4 regions of the Ectobacillus sp. OTK genome follow, and region 2 is predicted to be linked to each of the others. Evidence: a T-box and tRNA genes for the amino acid it is inferred to sense, from the RefSeq annotation. Region 2 holds a T-box; the other regions hold tRNA genes.
What was found. The T-box of region 2 lies ahead of alaS (alanine--tRNA ligase). A T-box ahead of a tRNA ligase gene usually reads a tRNA of that ligase, here a tRNA-Ala.
Positions count from the first base shown of each region.

Region 1 (4,457 bases), 340 kb from region 2:
GTGTAAGCGTGGCGACACGTGCAGCTGACAGATACTAATCGATCGAGGGCTTAATCATAAACTAAAAGCGGACGTGAGCGGTTAGCTCCGTAGGGCAAATGTTCTCAGGCAAAAGAAGCCGATAGACTTCGTTGCATGAGGTTATTTGACCAAAGAGAGCTGTGAACTGGAGCTGGATAGAAAAACATTACAAAGTGCAGTGTGTTATCTAGTTTTGAAGGAATATCAAAATTCCTGTTGACTTTATAAAAGAGCGTGATATAATGATCATTGTCTCTAATATGAGTCAAGAAAATAGGTCTAGTGATGATGGCGAAGAGGACACACCCGTTCCCATACCGAACACGGAAGTTAAGCTCTTCAGCGCCGATGGTAGTTGGGGGTTTCCCCCTGTGAGAGTAGGACGTCGCTAGGCAATGTGGAGGATTAGCTCAGCTGGGAGAGCATCTGCCTTACAAGCAGAGGGTCGGCGGTTCGAGCCCGTCATCCTCCACCATAAATATGCCGGCTTAGCTCAATTGGCAGAGCAACTGACTTGTAATCAGTAGGTTGGGGGTTCAAGTCCTCTAGCCGGCACCATATAATGGCGGTTGTGGCGAAGTGGTTAACGCATTGGATTGTGGCTCCAACATTCGTGGGTTCGATTCCCATCAATCGCCCCATTATATCTTGCGGGTGTGGCGGAATTGGCAGACGCACCAGACTTAGGATCTGGCGCCTTTGGCGTGGGGGTTCGAGTCCCTTCACCCGCACCATTTACAATTGTATATGATTACAGTGTTTGTCATGCGGAAGTAGTTCAGTGGTAGAATACAACCTTGCCAAGGTTGGGGTCGCGGGTTCGAATCCCGTCTTCCGCTTTCATGCCGGGGTGGCGGAATTGGCAGACGCACAGGACTTAAAATCCTGCGGTAGGTGACTACCGTGCCGGTTCGAGCCCGGCCCTCGGCACTGTTTCATACAATATATATTCAATAACATGCGCCCGTAGCTCAATTGGATAGAGCGTCTGACTACGGATCAGAAGGTTATGGGTTCGAGTCCTTTCGGGCGCGCTTGAACGGGAAGTGGCTCAGCTTGGTAGAGCACCTGGTTTGGGACCAGGGGGTCGCAGGTTCGAATCCTGTCTTCCCGATATGGGGCCTTAGCTCAGCTGGGAGAGCGCCTGCTTTGCACGCAGGAGGTCAGCGGTTCGATCCCGCTAGGCTCCACTTTAATATTAATATCATGGCGGTGTAGCTCAGCTGGCTAGAGCGTACGGTTCATACCCGTAAGGTCGGGGGTTCGATCCCCTCCGCCGCTACTATAAGGACCTTTAGCTCAGCTGGTTAGAGCAGACGGCTCATAACCGTCCGGTCGTAGGTTCGAGTCCTACAAGGTCCACCATTTAATGCTTTACGGAGGGTTGGTAGAGCGGCTTAATACACCGGTCTTGAAAACCGGAGACGGTAACACGTCCGTGGGTTCAAATCCCACACCCTCCTCCATTTATGTAAATACTTTATCATCGCGGGGTGGAGCAGTCTGGTAGCTCGTCGGGCTCATAACCCGAAGGTCGCAGGTTCAAATCCTGTCCCCGCAACCAAAATGGTTCCGTGGTGTAGTGGTTAACATGCCTGCCTGTCACGCAGGAGATCGCGGGTTCGATCCCCGTCGGGACCGCCATTTGGCTCGGTAGCTCAGTCGGTAGAGCAGAGGACTGAAAATCCTCGTGTCGGCGGTTCGATTCCGTCCCGAGCCACTTTTAATGAGGACGAAGGACAAGTACTCTTATTTGGTAATAAAAATATATTACGCCGGCTTAGCTCAATTGGCAGAGCAACTGACTTGTAATCAGTAGGTTGGGGGTTCAAGTCCTCTAGCCGGCACCAGTTATGAGCCATTAGCTCAGTCGGTAGAGCATCTGACTTTTAATCAGAGGGTCGAAGGTTCGAGTCCTTCATGGCTCACATTTTGCGGGTGTAGTTTAATGGTAGAACTTCAGCCTTCCAAGCTGATAGCGTGGGTTCGATTCCCATCACCCGCTCCATAATAGGGGCCTATAGCTCAGCTGGTTAGAGCGCACGCCTGATAAGCGTGAGGTCGATGGTTCGAGTCCATTTAGGCCCATTGTTTCAATTATTTAAAATTGAATTATTCCGCAATAGCTCAGCGGTAGAGCAATCGGCTGTTAACCGATAGGTCGTAGGTTCGAATCCTACTTGCGGAGCCAAATAGAGAAGTACCCAAGTGGCTCAAGGGGCTCCCCTGCTAAGGGAGTAGGTCGGGTAACCGGCGCGAGGGTTCGAATCCCTTCTTCTCTGCCATTTAGGCCCGTTGGTCAAGTGGTTAAGACACCGCCCTTTCACGGCGGTAACACGGGTTCGAATCCCGTACGGGTCATAAAAAAGAGTTAGCGATATATCGCTAACTCTTTTTTATGCTTTTATTTATCATTTTCTGACAGAAGACCTCTACTGTTACGGGCGCGGCCAGCGATAAGTGGGAATGAGTGTCAGTTAGACAATCACCTGGCATTTTTTGTGAATGAAGAGCTTCTAATGGACAGGCGAACATTCTTTCAGTAAAATATAGTTACCAAAATAAACCAAAAAATTGATGGAGAGAATAAAAGCATGCTATTTTTCCAATCGGATCTATACACACACTGTACCTCAGGACTTGAATTGGGAACTCCCTTGTTCTTTCCAGCTTTATAACCAAGCGATGTGTTCGGTCTATGTGTGGAAACACCTTCGTACGGGGGAAGAGCGTTTCCGGCATTTAAAAATTTTCTTCAAAATGTGTGATTTCCTCAAGTCATGTCGAGAGGCGAGTTCGGAGCCTTGTGTTTTTAACGAACCTCTAGATATTCCTCAATCTTTGCACAAAATGTATAATTTAGTCTCATTCCTTTGGAGTATTTGTGAACAAATTGTGAATGAATATTTTTCTTTACAAAGTAATCTACAAGTTGTTCCAGCTTCTTTACATGATTATTTTATGATTAATGTCAGAATTCCTCCTAAAAAACATATCTCAAATGATAAAAAGGCTACATTATAGTTAACTCGTTTCATTAAAAAGATAACACTATTTTAGTATAAAACGCTTCCAATTCAACCATCGCCAAAATATGATATCAGACGCCTAGTTTGACGAAAAATGACTGATTTTAGCGGACGAAACTATATATTTTCCCTAAATCTGCAAGGGATTTCTCCTTTTTTTACAGAATACTTTATTAAGAAATGTTATTTATACTTGTGAGGTGAAACACGTGGTTACAACCCATCCTACAGATTATGAAGTTCATCTGTTCCATGAAGGGAGTTTGTACGAAAGCTATCAAGCCTTCGGAGCGCATACAACAACCGAGGATGGAATTAGGGGTACTCGTTTCTCCGTTTGGGCTCCACATGCTAAAAGTGTGAGTGTCGTCGGAGAGTTTAACGAATGGAGCAATGAAAGCCATGTAATGGAGAAGTTAAACACAGAAGGAATTTGGTCCTTATTTATTCCGAATATTGGTCAGGGAGAGCTGTATAAGTACGCTATTCAAACGAAGGATGACCAAGTGCTGCTGAAGGCAGATCCCTATGCATTTTTTTCTGAGCTAAGGCCGCATACAGCTTCTATCGTCCATACTTTAGGGAATTATAAATGGAATGATGAAAAATGGATGCGTGCTAAAAAGCGAAAGAAAGTATTTGAAGAGCCACTAGCTATTTATGAGCTTCATTTTGGTTCGTGGAAGCTAAAAGAGGACGGGTCCTTTTATTCGTATCGTGAGATGGCAGAGGAACTCATTCCATATGTTTTAGAGCATCAGTTTACACATATTGAAATTATGCCGCTTGTTGAGCATCCATATGATCGCTCGTGGGGCTATCAAGGAACCGGCTACTATTCTCCGACAAGCCGTTACGGTAAGCCGGAGGATTTAATGTATTTCATTGACCGTTGTCATGAGCATGGTCTCGGCGTGATTTTAGATTGGGTGCCTGGGCATTATTGTAAGGACGCACATGGATTATATATGTTTGACGGAGAACCGACATACGAATATACAGACATACATGTAAGGGAAAACCCAATATGGGGAACGGCAAACTTTGATGTAGGAAAGCCGGAGGTTCAGAGTTTTCTTATTTCCAATGCGTTATTTTGGATGAAATATTATCATGTAGACGGCTTTCGGGTCGACGCTGTTGCGAACATGCTGTATTGGAATGCGAACGGACAGTTCCAAAAAAATGAATTAGCAGTTTCCTTTTTACAAAAACTGCATGAGGCAGTATTTGCGTATGATTCAAATGTGCTTATGATTGCAGAGGACTCTACCGATTGGCCTCTTGTGACAGCTCCAACATATGAAGGAGGTCTCGGTTTCAATTATAAATGGAATATGGGCTGGATGAATGACGTGCTAAAGTACATGGAGTGCGAGCCGGAGCATCGGAAGCATATTCATGATA
Region 1 is NZ_AP048547.1:4,844,690-4,849,146, reverse strand. Features, by position in the region: rRNA gene AC6HZ4_RS24100 (23S ribosomal RNA) at 1-58, shown strand, start outside; rRNA gene rrf (5S ribosomal RNA) at 300-415, shown strand; tRNA gene AC6HZ4_RS24090 (tRNA-Val) at 421-496, shown strand; tRNA gene AC6HZ4_RS24085 (tRNA-Thr) at 504-579, shown strand; tRNA gene AC6HZ4_RS24080 (tRNA-His) at 587-662, shown strand; tRNA gene AC6HZ4_RS24075 (tRNA-Leu) at 672-755, shown strand; tRNA gene AC6HZ4_RS24070 (tRNA-Gly) at 789-860, shown strand; tRNA gene AC6HZ4_RS24065 (tRNA-Leu) at 866-951, shown strand; tRNA gene AC6HZ4_RS24060 (tRNA-Arg) at 982-1,055, shown strand; tRNA gene AC6HZ4_RS24055 (tRNA-Pro) at 1,062-1,135, shown strand; tRNA gene AC6HZ4_RS24050 (tRNA-Ala) at 1,139-1,211, shown strand; tRNA gene AC6HZ4_RS24045 (tRNA-Met) at 1,230-1,303, shown strand; tRNA gene AC6HZ4_RS24040 (tRNA-Ile) at 1,310-1,386, shown strand; tRNA gene AC6HZ4_RS24035 (tRNA-Ser) at 1,400-1,487, shown strand; tRNA gene AC6HZ4_RS24030 (tRNA-Met) at 1,509-1,585, shown strand; tRNA gene AC6HZ4_RS24025 (tRNA-Asp) at 1,590-1,665, shown strand; tRNA gene AC6HZ4_RS24020 (tRNA-Phe) at 1,669-1,741, shown strand; tRNA gene AC6HZ4_RS24015 (tRNA-Thr) at 1,796-1,871, shown strand; tRNA gene AC6HZ4_RS24010 (tRNA-Lys) at 1,877-1,949, shown strand; tRNA gene AC6HZ4_RS24005 (tRNA-Gly) at 1,956-2,029, shown strand; tRNA gene AC6HZ4_RS24000 (tRNA-Ile) at 2,036-2,109, shown strand; tRNA gene AC6HZ4_RS23995 (tRNA-Asn) at 2,138-2,212, shown strand; tRNA gene AC6HZ4_RS23990 (tRNA-Ser) at 2,216-2,306, shown strand; tRNA gene AC6HZ4_RS23985 (tRNA-Glu) at 2,311-2,382, shown strand; gene glgB (1,4-alpha-glucan branching protein GlgB) at 3,260-4,457, shown strand, end outside.
Region 1: it encodes a tRNA-Ala, which carries the amino acid that the T-box ahead of alaS (alanine--tRNA ligase) is inferred to sense. The anticodon was not compared.

Region 2 (4,457 bases):
GTTTCGTGGAAGCGTTCTTCCTCGTTCTTAATAACGCGTTGGATAAATTCTGTTTTCTCTTTTACTTCCGGATAGAAATCCTGCATGATTTCCGCTACTGTCGGTACAAGCTCATACATAAATGGACGGTTCACATTCAATTTCTTTGCATAGCGCACCGCACGGCGAAGCAAACGACGAAGTACGTAGCCGCGGCCTTCGTTAGAAGGAAGTGCACCATCTCCAACAGCAAAGGCTACAGTACGGATATGGTCCGCGATAACCTTAAACGCCGTGTCCTTTTCTAAGTCGCCTGCGCGATATTTCTCTCCGGAAATCGCCTCAGTTGCCTCAATAATCGGCATAAACAGATCTGTATCAAAGTTTGTCGGTACATCCTGTACAACAGACACCATCCGCTCTAAGCCCATGCCTGTATCAATGTTTTTCTTCGGAAGCGGCGTATATGTACCGTCTGGATTATGATTGAACTGGGAGAATACCAGATTCCATACTTCAAGATAGCGTTCGTTCTCTCCGCCTGGGTACAATTCCGGGTCTTCCGGATCGTTGCCATATGCTTCGCCGCGATCATAGAAGATTTCCGTATTCGGCCCGCTTGGTCCCTCTCCAATATCCCAGAAGTTCCCTTCTAAACGTACAATACGCTCAGCTGGAATACCGATTTTTTCATTCCAAAGCTTGAATGCTTCCTCGTCCTCTGGATGAATTGTAACGGAAAGACGCTCTGGATCAAAGCCGATCCATCTCTCGCTCGTTAAAAACTCCCATGCCCACGTAATCGCTTCTTCCTTGAAATAGTCACCGATCGAAAAATTTCCAAGCATTTCAAAAAATGTATGGTGACGGGCGGTTTTCCCAACGTTTTCAATATCATTTGTACGAATTGATTTTTGCGCGTTCGTAATACGCGGATTCTCTGGAATCACGCGTCCATCGAAATACTTCTTTAGTGTTGCGACACCGCTATTAATCCATAGCAATGACGGATCATCATGCGGAACTAAGGATGCACTCGGCTCAACGGAGTGTCCTTTTTCTTGGAAAAAGTCCAAATACATTTGGCGAATTTCTGAACCTTTCAGTTTTTTCATTACTACATCCTCCTTTATAAAAACAAACAAAAAACTCCCGTCCCCTATTGCAGGGACGAGAGTATACTCGCGTTACCACCCTGATTACGGACAAAAGCATCCGTCACCTTAAGCTGCCGTAACGTGGCAATACGTCAGGAATTAACTGCTCTCCGGATTAGCGTTCAGCTGCCCTTCATGTAAAACCTCTCTCAGCCTCGGGGGTTTCTCTCTGATACACGGTCTGCAGCATACTCGATCCATCATAGAATTGTGTTATGCACTTGTGAAAAAGTATAGCGAATTCGTAAAACAATGTCAACGCTTCCCCCACACCGGCTTTACATGAATCGCAATTGCCCGAATAACGGCAAGTACCGGCACAGCTAAAAGAAGCCCTGCAAGGCCAGCCGTTTCTCCTCCCGCAAGAAGCGCCAACATAATAACAACTGGGTGCATACGCAGCGACTTCCCAACAATATACGGGGATAGAATATTGCTTTCCACAAACTGCAGCACAAGCAGCGCAATCACTGCTTTTATTACCATACTCACAGATATGGTAGCCGCCACAATAACAGTTGGCACTGCGCCCAAAATAGGACCAAAGTACGGGATAATGTCGGTGATTCCGATAATAATCCCTAACAAAAGCGGATATTTTAAACCAACAATCCAAAGCGCCAGCGAAGATAATGCTGCTAAAACGGTGCAGACAAATAGCTGCCCTCGTATATAATTGCCAAGGGACTCATCGATTGATTTCACAAGCTGCTGCCCATCTTTGCGCCATTTCATCGGTACGAGCCTCCAAAACAAATGATATAGCTCGCCGTAATCCTTTAATATGTAAAAAACAATAAACGGAACCAAGACAATAATCAAGAGTGAGTCTAAGACCCCTCGCGCCGTGCTCATCATTCGATTAACTAAATCTTGCAGCTTTGCTTCTACTCCCAAAACTGCATGTCTCAGTCTCTCTCCAATAAACTGGGGAAAGCTTGAGATTTTTTTCTGCATGCCATCCGTCCATGATTCGTACATTTTCATAAACTCCGGAAAATTTCGATTCATGTCCTGCAGTTGGGAAATCGCAATCGGAATAGCTTTATATACACCATATCCGATTCCGCCAAAAAACAAAACATAAATAAGTAAAATAGCAATAGTCCGCGGCATCCCTTGCGCATGAAGCTTTTCGATGAGAGGATGCAGCAAATACGCGATAAAATATGCAATTAAAAAAGGTGTTAATACCAACTTTAGAATATCTAAAATCGGGAGCCATATAGGCTTTATCTTATAAAAAACAAATACGCATAAAAAAAGAAGCAATAACAGCGCCAAACGATAAATCCAAATCATTTTTAAGTTTTTCAACGGCAATCCCTCCGCTGCTACTTATTGTGCGAAGGAAGAATATCGTTTATACACGAAAGCGGTTATAACTCACTGTAAAGAACATCATTGATACAAAACGACTCTGTATCGAGAAAACCCCGCTTGCTCAGCGGGGACTTCATTTATACATAGGATTTAACAATCTTGCGTACTCTGTTTATATTTCTCCGTGACAGCATATTGTTTCTACGAGCATAGCTGTAGGCTGCCGCCCCTAAGCCAATTGCAATAAGCGATGATCCAATTCTCAAGCTACTCACCCCTCTTAACTAATTGTGCGCTCCTCTTCATTGAACAAGTCATCCAACGAGCTTAACGATCCGTCCTCCTCCACCTGATGCGTGAAGATTTTCCCTTTAGATACGGACAGTTCAATATAGCAATTCCAGCAATAAAATTGGTTTACCCCGATTTTGCCGAGGTCCTTTCCTTTGCAGTTTGGACATTTGAACATGGCGATTTCTCTCCTTGCGTTCCCTGAATTCTATTACGCCATTATGCCCAAAGCTGCAGAATTTATACGCTAAAAAAGCTATATGGATATAAAGGACATACCTTTATATGTACGTATAGTATGGATTTCCTTACATAAAATCATAAGGCGAAAGATTTTCCTCGTCTTCCTCCACCATTTCGCCCTGCGGCAAGAAGCGATCCTTCAGCTTATGACAAAGCGTAGTCTGCCTTGATGCATCATCGGTACGGTTCACACCTGAACGAAACGCGTCTTCTTCACCGCATAGGATGAGAAACTTTTTGCTTCTCGTAATCGCCGTATAAATTAAATTTCGGCGCAGCATACGGAAATAACTCTTTACAACAGGAAGGATAACAATCGGAAATTCACTGCCTTGCGATTTATGAATCGAACAGCAATATGCATGCGTAAACTGGGAAAAATCCGGCTTTGTATACGTCACTTCAATGCCGTCAAACGAAATGACAACCATATCCTGCTTCTCAACGTTCTCCTTTGCATAAAAGACGGAAACAATCTCGCCAATATCGCCGTTAAACACCTGGCTCTCCGGCTGATTCACAAGCTGCAGTACCTTATCCCCAACGCGGTATACAACATCCCCATAAGCAATTTCCTTCTTTTTCCCGCTCTTTGGATTAAACACCTCTTGCAATGCTGCATTGAGGGCATTAATCCCCGCTGGACCACGGTACATCGGAGCAAGCACCTGTACATCACGGGCGCTGAAACCTTTCGTTTTGGCGTTTTCACATACTTGTTTAACGACTTCAACAATTTGTGTGCCGCTGCATGTCAAAAAGGAGCGGTCTCCCTGTGCCTTTACAACATCAGGCGGAACTTGTCCCTTTTTAATGCTATGGGCTAATTGGATAACGGACGATCCTTCTGCTTGCCGATAAATCTCGGTTAGGCGCACAGTCGGAATGAGCTCTGCCTCAAGCAAATCCTTGAGTACCTGACCTGGCCCAACAGACGGCAGCTGATCCTCGTCCCCAACGATAATTACCTGCATATTGGCAGGAAGCGCCTTAAACAGTTGATTAGCTAACCAAATATCGACCATGGAAAACTCGTCAATAATGAGGAGCTTCCCCTGCACAGGGTCATGTTCATCACGCTGAAACGTCCCTTCCGGCGTCCAGCCGAGCAGTCGATGAATCGTCGAAGCAGGCAAGGAGGTTGATTCGCTCATCCGCTTTGCCGCTCTTCCTGTCGGTGCAGCTAATAAAATGGGAAACGGATTTTTTTCTCCATAATCTTTTACGTTCAGCGATAGACCATGAAGTGCTGCATACATTTCAACGATTCCTTTTATGACCGTTGTTTTCCCCGTCCCTGGTCCCCCGGTCAAAATCATCATACGATGATGAATACCTGTTTGCACCGCTTCTTTTTGCCGGGGCGCATACTGTACATCTAGACGTTCTTCAATCGTGCCAAGCTGCAGCAAAAACTCCGACTCCGGAAACTGCTCTACCTCTTCGTCTTGATGAAGCAGACGA
Region 2 is NZ_AP048547.1:4,501,347-4,505,803, forward strand. Features, by position in the region: gene alaS (alanine--tRNA ligase) at 1-1,094, opposite strand, end outside; T-box leader at 1,143-1,349, opposite strand; gene AC6HZ4_RS22335 (AI-2E family transporter) at 1,392-2,438, opposite strand; gene AC6HZ4_RS22340 (DUF3918 family protein) at 2,597-2,725, opposite strand; gene AC6HZ4_RS22345 (YrzR-like zinc ribbon domain) at 2,740-2,928, opposite strand; gene recD2 (SF1B family DNA helicase RecD2) at 3,059-4,457, opposite strand, start outside.

Region 3 (4,457 bases), 1.4 Mb from region 2:
TTGTTAATGCAAGCATTGTCAAAATGCGTGCTTTTTGAGGATTAAGTGAGTCTGCTGTAACAAAATTATTTTCATCATCAGTTTTTTCTCTCGTCACAATACCATTTCCTACACGGCTAGAGCGGGTAATAATTACCCCTTTTCCAGCTGCGGCTTTCGCCCCTTCAAGGGCAGAATCAGAAATCGAGCCATTTCCTTCGCCTGCGATTATAATTCCTTTTGCTCCTGCTTTTACAGCTGCATCATAAAAATATCGATTATCATTCTGATAGCTATAAATAATATCCACTTGAGGCAATTCCTCTAGTTCCGATATATCAAAAACGGATTCCGCCGTATGTTTACGAGTCGGTTCATTGTAGAAATATATTTTATTTCCTGCAATTGCTCCTAAATAACCCTGTTCCTCGGATTGGAATGTATCTGTCGTAGTTGTATTGGTTTTTGTTATATAACGTGCAGAACCAATTCGATCATTTAACGAGATTAAAACCCCTTTGTTCTTAGCTTCTTCACTAGCAGCAACTTTCACTGCATTATATAAGTTTAAAGGCCCATCTGCACTTAGAGCTGTAGCAGGTCTCATTGATCCAACAATAACGACAGGTTTGTTGCTTTTTACGACAAGATTTAGAAAATAAGCAGTTTCTTCTAAGGTATCTGTTCCATGCGTAACAACAATTCCATCTACATCTTTAGACTTCAATAACTCATTAATTCGCTTCGCCAACTTTAGTAAAGTTTTATTATTTATATTGTTACTTTCGATATTAACGATTTGTTCGCCACTTACATTTGCTGCTTCTTTTAATTCAGGAACAGCTTGAATTAGTGTTTCAACATCAAGTGCTCCTGCTTGATAATCGGTTATATCAGTATGAGATGCAGCAGAACCTGCAATCGTTCCTCCAGTAGCTAAAATTTTCACATTCCTTAACTTTGGATTTACTGAGGCTGCTTCTACCTCCTCTGCCGTTGGATTATTACTCGCTGAACTATGAGTAGCTGCGATAGATCCTGACAACACTAATGTGCCTAATAAAAAAGTGGTTACTACATACTTTTTAAGGTTCATGGTTGCTTTTCTCCTTCTTCGTTAATTTATAACGATATGCGAAAAAATACATTTTCTAAGTATTTTTCTCTGCATTAACATTTGAGCTTCTGTTCTACTTTTTCCATGAAGCAGGGACCTTAATTCTTTCGAAAAACAAAAAAAGACTCTTCGAACATTCGAAAAGTCTTAATCCTATAACAAATTTATTTGATACCGATGGTCGGGGTCGAACCGACACTCCAGAGGAACACGATTTTGAGTCGTGCGCGTCTGCCAATTCCGCCACATCGGCACGATATTGTATATGTTAAAAAGGCGGCAACCGGATTCGAACCGGTGGATAAAGGTTTTGCAGACCTTGGCCTTACCACTTGGCTATGCCGCCATAAACAGAAAGCTGTATGCTGTTTATGAGCCATTCTTGTGAAACATATATAGTAAGATGGGGCGATTGATGGGAATCGAACCCACGAATGTCGGAGCCACAATCCGATGCGTTAACCACTTCGCCACAACCGCCATAATATTAGAATCAATAAAATGGGCCTAAATGGACTCGAACCATCGACCTCACGCTTATCAGGCGTGCGCTCTAACCAGCTGAGCTATAGGCCCATGTAATAAAATATAAAATAATGGAGCGGGTGATGGGAATCGAACCCACGCTATCAGCTTGGAAGGCTGAAGTTCTACCATTAAACTACACCCGCAATGTGAGCCATGAAGGACTCGAACCTTCGACCCTCTGATTAAAAGTCAGATGCTCTACCGACTGAGCTAATGGCTCATAGAATGGTGCCGGCTAGAGGACTTGAACCCCCAACCTACTGATTACAAGTCAGTTGCTCTACCAATTGAGCTAAGCCGGCGTAATATATTTTTATTGCCCGGACGATAGTTTTTGTTCGTCGTCCTCATTTCAGAAAGTTTATTCAAGATGCGGCTCAATGAGTACGCTGAAGTAATTCTTCGAAGCATATTCGGTCGTGCTCTACCAATTGAGCTAAGCCGGCAATATAAAAGTGGCTCGGGACGGAATCGAACCGCCGACACGAGGATTTTCAGTCCTCTGCTCTACCGACTGAGCTACCGAGCCAAATGGCGGTCCCGACGGGGATCGAACCCGCGATCTCCTGCGTGACAGGCAGGCATGTTAACCACTACACCACGGAACCATTTTGGTTGCGCCATTTTGGTTGCGGGGACAGGATTTGAACCTGCGACCTTCGGGTTATGAGCCCGACGAGCTACCAGACTGCTCCACCCCGCGATGATAATATACTTACTATAAAATGGAGGAGGGTGTGGGATTTGAACCCACGGACGTGTTACCGTCTCCGGTTTTCAAGACCGGTGTATTAAGCCGCTCTACCAACCCTCCATAAAAGTGGAGCCTAGCGGGATCGAACCGCTGACCTCCTGCGTGCAAAGCAGGCGCTCTCCCAGCTGAGCTAAGGCCCCATATCGGGAAGACAGGATTCGAACCTGCGACCCCCTGGTCCCAAACCAGGTGCTCTACCAAGCTGAGCCACTTCCCGTTCAAGCGCGCCCGAAAGGACTCGAACCCATAACCTTCTGATCCGTAGTCAGACGCTCTATCCAATTGAGCTACGGGCGCATGTTATTAAACATATTATTGTATGAAACAGTGCCGAGGGCCGGGCTCGAACCGGCACGGTAGTCACCTACCGCAGGATTTTAAGTCCTGTGCGTCTGCCAATTCCGCCACCCCGGCATGAAAGCGGAAGACGGGATTCGAACCCGCGACCCCAACCTTGGCAAGGTTGTATTCTACCACTGAACTACTTCCGCATGACAAACACTGTAATCATATACAATTGTAAATGGTGCGGGTGAAGGGACTCGAACCCCCACGCCAAAGGCGCCAGATCCTAAGTCTGGTGCGTCTGCCAATTCCGCCACACCCGCAAAAAAAATATGGCTGGGCTAGCTGGATTCGAACCAACGAATGACGGAGTCAAAGTCCGTTGCCTTACCGCTTGGCTATAGCCCATTGATACAACTTCATGTTATACATCTTCGAATTCACTACGTGAATCTTCATCGCAGGATGATTTTCGTTTGTTTCAACTTTGCTTCATTAGAATGACCTGCATAAAACAAAGATAAATCAGACGATATCTCCTACTATCTTTTCACAATATTCTAAATTTTATACACAAAATAGTGGTGGAGGGGGACGGATTCGAACCGCCGAACCCCGAGGGAGCGGATTTACAGTCCGCCGCGTTTAGCCACTTCGCTACCCCTCCAATTGTATGGTGGAGGATGACGGGCTCGAACCGCCGACCCTCTGCTTGTAAGGCAGATGCTCTCCCAGCTGAGCTAATCCTCCATATGTTGGTGACCCGTACGGGATTCGAACCCGTGTTACCGCCGTGAAAGGGCGGTGTCTTAACCGCTTGACCAACGGGCCAAAGAAATTTTTAATCAATGAAAGTATGGCTCCGCAAGTAGGATTCGAACCTACGACCTATCGGTTAACAGCCGATTGCTCTACCGCTGAGCTATTGCGGAATAAGAATTATTTTTAAGCCTTTTGGGCCAGCCTAGCGACGTCCTACTCTCACAGGGGGAAACCCCCAACTACCATCGGCGCTGAAGAGCTTAACTTCCGTGTTCGGTATGGGAACGGGTGTGGCCTCTTCGCCATCATCACTAGGCCTATTTTCTTTGAAGGATATTCCTTCAAAACTAGATAACACGCTGCGCTGTGTAATTATGATTAAGCCCTCGATCGATTAGTATCTGTCAGCTGCACGTGTCGCCACGCTTACACCTCAGACCTATCAACCTGATCATCTTTCAGGGATCTTACTAGCTTGACGCTATGGGAAATCTCATCTTGAGGGGGGCTTCATGCTTAGATGCTTTCAGCACTTATCCCGTCCGCACATAGCTACCCAGCGATGCCCTTGGCAGAACAACTGGTACACCAGCGGTGCGTCCATCCCGGTCCTCTCGTACTAAGGACAGCTCCTCTCAAATTTCCTGCGCCCGCGACGGATAGGGACCGAACTGTCTCACGACGTTCTGAACCCAGCTCGCGTACCGCTTTAATGGGCGAACAGCCCAACCCTTGGGACCGACTACAGCCCCAGGATGCGATGAGCCGACATCGAGGTGCCAAACCTCCCCGTCGATGTGGACTCTTGGGGGAGATAAGCCTGTTATCCCCGGGGTAGCTTTTATCCGTTGAGCGATGGCCCTTCCATGCGGAACCACCGGATCACTAAGCCCGACTTTCGTCCCTGCTCGACTTGTAGGTCTCGCAGTCAAGCTCCCTTATGCCTTTACACTCTTCGAATGATTTCCAACCATTCTGAGGGAACCTTTGGGCGCCTCCGTTACACTTTAGGAGGCGACCGCCCCAGTCAAA
Region 3 is NZ_AP048547.1:418,232-422,688, reverse strand. Features, by position in the region: gene AC6HZ4_RS02245 (type II asparaginase) at 1-1,075, opposite strand, end outside; tRNA gene AC6HZ4_RS02240 (tRNA-Leu) at 1,269-1,349, opposite strand; tRNA gene AC6HZ4_RS02235 (tRNA-Cys) at 1,371-1,442, opposite strand; tRNA gene AC6HZ4_RS02230 (tRNA-His) at 1,501-1,576, opposite strand; tRNA gene AC6HZ4_RS02225 (tRNA-Ile) at 1,599-1,672, opposite strand; tRNA gene AC6HZ4_RS02220 (tRNA-Gly) at 1,694-1,767, opposite strand; tRNA gene AC6HZ4_RS02215 (tRNA-Lys) at 1,772-1,844, opposite strand; tRNA gene AC6HZ4_RS02210 (tRNA-Thr) at 1,851-1,926, opposite strand; tRNA gene AC6HZ4_RS02205 (tRNA-Phe) at 2,081-2,153, opposite strand; tRNA gene AC6HZ4_RS02200 (tRNA-Asp) at 2,157-2,232, opposite strand; tRNA gene AC6HZ4_RS02195 (tRNA-Met) at 2,251-2,327, opposite strand; tRNA gene AC6HZ4_RS02190 (tRNA-Ser) at 2,351-2,438, opposite strand; tRNA gene AC6HZ4_RS02185 (tRNA-Ala) at 2,446-2,518, opposite strand; tRNA gene AC6HZ4_RS02180 (tRNA-Pro) at 2,522-2,595, opposite strand; tRNA gene AC6HZ4_RS02175 (tRNA-Arg) at 2,602-2,675, opposite strand; tRNA gene AC6HZ4_RS02170 (tRNA-Leu) at 2,707-2,792, opposite strand; tRNA gene AC6HZ4_RS02165 (tRNA-Gly) at 2,798-2,869, opposite strand; tRNA gene AC6HZ4_RS02160 (tRNA-Leu) at 2,903-2,986, opposite strand; tRNA gene AC6HZ4_RS02155 (tRNA-Gln) at 2,997-3,071, opposite strand; tRNA gene AC6HZ4_RS02150 (tRNA-Tyr) at 3,246-3,330, opposite strand; tRNA gene AC6HZ4_RS02145 (tRNA-Val) at 3,338-3,413, opposite strand; tRNA gene AC6HZ4_RS02140 (tRNA-Glu) at 3,420-3,494, opposite strand; tRNA gene AC6HZ4_RS02135 (tRNA-Asn) at 3,521-3,595, opposite strand; rRNA gene rrf (5S ribosomal RNA) at 3,626-3,741, opposite strand; rRNA gene AC6HZ4_RS02125 (23S ribosomal RNA) at 3,800-4,457, opposite strand, start outside.
Region 3: it encodes a tRNA-Ala, which carries the amino acid that the T-box ahead of alaS (alanine--tRNA ligase) is inferred to sense. The anticodon was not compared.

Region 4 (4,457 bases), 1.7 Mb from region 2:
GTTACTCACCCGTCCGCCGCTAGGTTCCGAAGAACCTCGCTCGACTTGCATGTATTAGGCACGCCGCCAGCGTTCATCCTGAGCCAGGATCAAACTCTCCATAAAAGTGTTTGTCTAGCTTCTTAAATAAAACATTGACGTTTTGTGTTTTGTTCAGTTTTCAAAGAACTTGTCCGCCGCTCAAAAGCGACTTTATTAATATACCAAACATGTTCTATTTTGTAAACATGTTTTTTGTTTTTTTCGCTGCTTACATATTTCATTAGCAGCAGAAGAAAAATATATCATGTCCTTCATATTTACGCAATACCTTTCAACAAGGGAATTTACGGTAAAAGAAGTTCGAATATCTCTGCATATGATGCATTCGGTATGCATCTACTTACCCTGTTTTCCTGTCCGCATCTCGGAAGATGACTCAGGAAGTTGCTCGGCGCGTACAACTCGCTGCCGACTCGACGAAGCATCGCTCGCCGCTGAGCTATTGCAGAATAAATGGTGGGCCTAAATGGACTCGAACCATCGACCTCACGCTTATCAGGCGTGCGCTCTAACCAGCTGAGCTATAGGCCCGCAAAAGCGGGTGATGAGAATCGAACTCACGACATCAGCTTGGAAGGCTGAGGTTTTACCATTAAACTACACCCGCATCTCTATGGTAGCGGCGGAGGGGATCGAACCCCCGACCTTACGGGTATGAACCGTACGCTCTAGCCAGCTGAGCTACACCGCCATGATATTAATATTAAAGTGGAGCCTAGCGGGATCGAACCGCTGACCTCCTGCGTGCAAAGCAGGCGCTCTCCCAGCTGAGCTAAGGCCCCAAATATCGGGAAGACAGGATTCGAACCTGCGACCCCCTGGTCCCAAACCAGGTGCTCTACCAAGCTGAGCCACTTCCCGTTCAAGCGCGCCCGAAAGGACTCGAACCCATAACCTTCTGATCCGTAGTCAGACGCTCTATCCAATTGAGCTACGGGCGCTTATTTATGGTGGAGGATGACGGGCTCGAACCGCCGACCCTCTGCTTGTAAGGCAGATGCTCTCCCAGCTGAGCTAATCCTCCATATGTTGGTGACCCGTACGGGATTCGAACCCGTGTTACCGCCGTGAAAGGGCGGTGTCTTAACCGCTTGACCAACGGGCCAATAATGGCGGAGAGCGAGGGATTCGAACCCTCGATACGCTTGTGACGTATACACGATTTCCAATCGTGCTCCTTCGGCCTCTCGGACAGCTCTCCGTGTTGAATATATCTTCTATTGCAGCAGCCTGTCCGGCAACGCTTATTTATAGTACAACATAAATCATGATTTGAAAATAGCTTTTTTTATATTTTTTTACTTCCTTATTAAACCAGATGTATACCTTGCAAAGCTCATTCATGAAATATCAAATGACATAGAAAGAAATTCTACCATAAGAAAATCCCCACATACACGTCTTTTTGTGTACATAGGGATCATTTTAGACCTTGCAGAAATAATCCTATACTTACTAGATGACCACATGCTCATTGCTATTTAAGGGATAAGATTCGGATTCTTAATTTATTCCAAAACAATCGTATTGAATGACTCTGGCTCCAGCATCAATTGATGCGTCACGCCGCCATCAGCAAGCCGGAGCTCTCGTACCTCTTTAGACGGGTTAGATACCACAATAACTTTAGAGCCATCAGGGTTTTCAAATGCAATTGTATTACCTGTCCAAGGCCCCTTCGTTTCGATTCTGACTGCTCCATTTTCAACGAAGTGAGAAAAATGCTTCATTACATAAAATTCTGGATTATTTGTCACTTGCTTTGATTCAGGATCAACAGTAATCATTGAATTTTGTTCCCAGCCCCAGGTGCTTGGCCCCTTTGGTTCTAATGCCATGTTCCAATAAACATAGCTATTTACACCATTTACAAAATAGTGGCGGAACAGACTGTGGACATAGTGTGCATACTCCCATGTATTCTTCCCGTCACCACATTCATTTTCTGTTTGCATATAGCGTAATTCAGGATAGCTTTGGACCGTCTGCTGGATAACATACTTTCCTGCCCATTGATAGCCCACCCCTTTAACATATTTATAAGCCTCGGGGTCACTGAGGACAGTATTTGCATAAGAATTATAATCCTCTGATGATTCAGTAAATAATTTTTCCACTCTTCCGTTTATTGTTCCCAGCCATATTTCTGTATCCAGCCCATGCTTTTCAAATGCTGGTCCTAAATAGTCGCGGATAAATTCGCGAAGCTGTTCACCTGTCCATAGGCATGAAGGGAATTTTTGATCAGCCGCTACCTCATTTTGAACATGAACCTGATCAATTTTAATTCCTTCTTGTGCGTATGCTTCTACAAACTTTACAAAATACAGGGCATATGCTCCCAGCACTTCCGGCTCCCAGCGCAGCGTTCCATAGTTGTAAGCCTTAGGGAACTTCATCCATGTCGGCGGGCTCCAAGGAGAAGCAAATAGCTTGATATCAGGATTGCGTTTTAAAGCTTCTTTTATATAGGGAATAAGGTATTTACGATCCCGCTCAATATTGAAATATTCCATGTCATAATCGCCGTCTACTTCATTATGGCTGTACCATTCCAATGCATAATCGCTTGCCCCGATTGGCAGTCGGCAAATGGTAAATTTACAGTCCCCATCAGGAGAAAACAAAGCATCATATACCTTATTTCTATCCTCTTCTGTCAAATGCTGCAGAGCTGCCATTCCTAATTCATTAAAGCATCCTCCAAAGCCTTCAACTACCTGCTGCTTTAGATCCGTCAAAGTTAGATTAGGAGAACCCTCCACCGCCCTAACAGGCTGTTTTTCTCTCCAATAGGCCTGTCTTGATGTAGAAATCCACTTAATTTCTTTATCACTCATATTCACTGCTCCTTTCAAAGTACTACATCCATATGTCCCTATCTATTTTTTTGTTTTCATCTATACGAAACTATTAATCTTCCTCGATAATGATAATACCCCATGCATCGACTTCCATTGGCTGTCCATTCTTTATTGCTGTATCTGTAAGCAATTCAAATCCATCATTATGTGGATATTCGAAAGTAACAGGACAATCAGAATAATTAAAGTAATAACGAATGACCTTGCCGCGCTGATTGATACCTGACTTAGTAATCACTGGAAACTCCAGGTTCTGGTCTGCTCCCCATATGCCCGCTTGTTTCACAGCATGCTCCAATACCTTTCTCATCACAGCCGCACTTGTCATGCACCCAATGTATGTAGCAATGCCCTTCCCATAATGATTTTGGGTAATTGCCGCATATTGTCCCCAATGCGGATGATCATAGTAAGCTAATACTTCCGCTGTTGTAGGAATAATCAGTTCCATCCAAGTTTCGATATAATTATTTTCTGCCCCTACCTCAAATGGATCGCCTTTCAGGGAAACGTTTTTCGGTTCGACAAACATACTGTAGGTAATGCCGCAAGCCTCGCTAATAATGCCTGGTTGTCGCGTTGTTCTCACTTTGACATTTTCATCAGTAAACCCGCTTTTGAAGGAATACACGATATGGCCGCCGTTTTTCACAAATTCATTTAATCTCTTCAGCAGGCTGTCAGACGCAGTATATAATGCCGGAACAACCAACAGCGTATAGTCTTCAAGATTTTCGCTGGCTGGATGAACAAAATCACAGCCAATATTCATTTTGTACAGCTCGTCATACATCATTCGTACCACATCATTGTAGTTCTTGGAGCTGGCAAAATTAAATTTAAACCATTCTATTGCACTGAGTGACTCGTTGCTGACAAGAACAGCCGCCTTATTCTTTTTCTTGAGATTAACCAGATGCGGTGAAAGCTTTTCAAAATCTCTTCCAATTGTTTTCGCTTCGTTGTATACGGGATTTGGCTCGAAATCATGACTCAATAATCCCTTCCAGTAGGTCTCGAAGGAGTTATGAATCGAATGCCAATGCCAGTACGCAACCATATTAGCCCCGGAAGCCAGATGGCTGAATGCCTGCAGGCGCAGTTGACCGGGGTATGGTACCCAATTTACAAAGGCCTGTGCCTCGGTTTCGATTACAAGATAATTGTTTCCCTTCATGGAACGTGCCACATCTCCGCCAAACGAGATTTCGATTCCTGTCAAATCATCCTGCGACGGATGGTAAATATCCACACCCGCAATATCAAATGCTTTGGATGCTTCAAAATGATCAACGTTCGGTTGGATACCGTAGGAATAGCCTCTCCATTCAAAGTCAAAATTCTGCGTGACAAACTGATCCGGGCGCTTATATTCATTTACAATCGCAACCTGCCAGGCAAGAAAATCGGTTACGAGCTTCCTTTGAAACTTGGCAAATTCAGCACCTAAGCTGCCATTAATCGTTCCGACCACCGAAGGAAAGTCTTCCCAGCTATTAATTCGGTTGCTCCAATAATCCAGTCCAAAGGCTGCATTTACATGCTCCAGCG
Region 4 is NZ_AP048547.1:684,712-689,168, reverse strand. Features, by position in the region: rRNA gene AC6HZ4_RS03540 (16S ribosomal RNA) at 1-105, opposite strand, end outside; tRNA gene AC6HZ4_RS03535 (tRNA-Ile) at 497-573, opposite strand; tRNA gene AC6HZ4_RS03530 (tRNA-Gly) at 579-649, opposite strand; tRNA gene AC6HZ4_RS03525 (tRNA-Met) at 657-733, opposite strand; tRNA gene AC6HZ4_RS03520 (tRNA-Ala) at 752-824, opposite strand; tRNA gene AC6HZ4_RS03515 (tRNA-Pro) at 830-903, opposite strand; tRNA gene AC6HZ4_RS03510 (tRNA-Arg) at 910-983, opposite strand; tRNA gene AC6HZ4_RS03505 (tRNA-Val) at 991-1,066, opposite strand; tRNA gene AC6HZ4_RS03500 (tRNA-Glu) at 1,073-1,147, opposite strand; tRNA gene AC6HZ4_RS03495 (tRNA-Ser) at 1,153-1,243, opposite strand; gene AC6HZ4_RS03490 (glycoside hydrolase family 30 protein) at 1,551-2,882, opposite strand; gene AC6HZ4_RS03485 (beta-galactosidase) at 2,956-4,457, opposite strand, start outside.
Region 4: it encodes a tRNA-Ala, which carries the amino acid that the T-box ahead of alaS (alanine--tRNA ligase) is inferred to sense. The anticodon was not compared.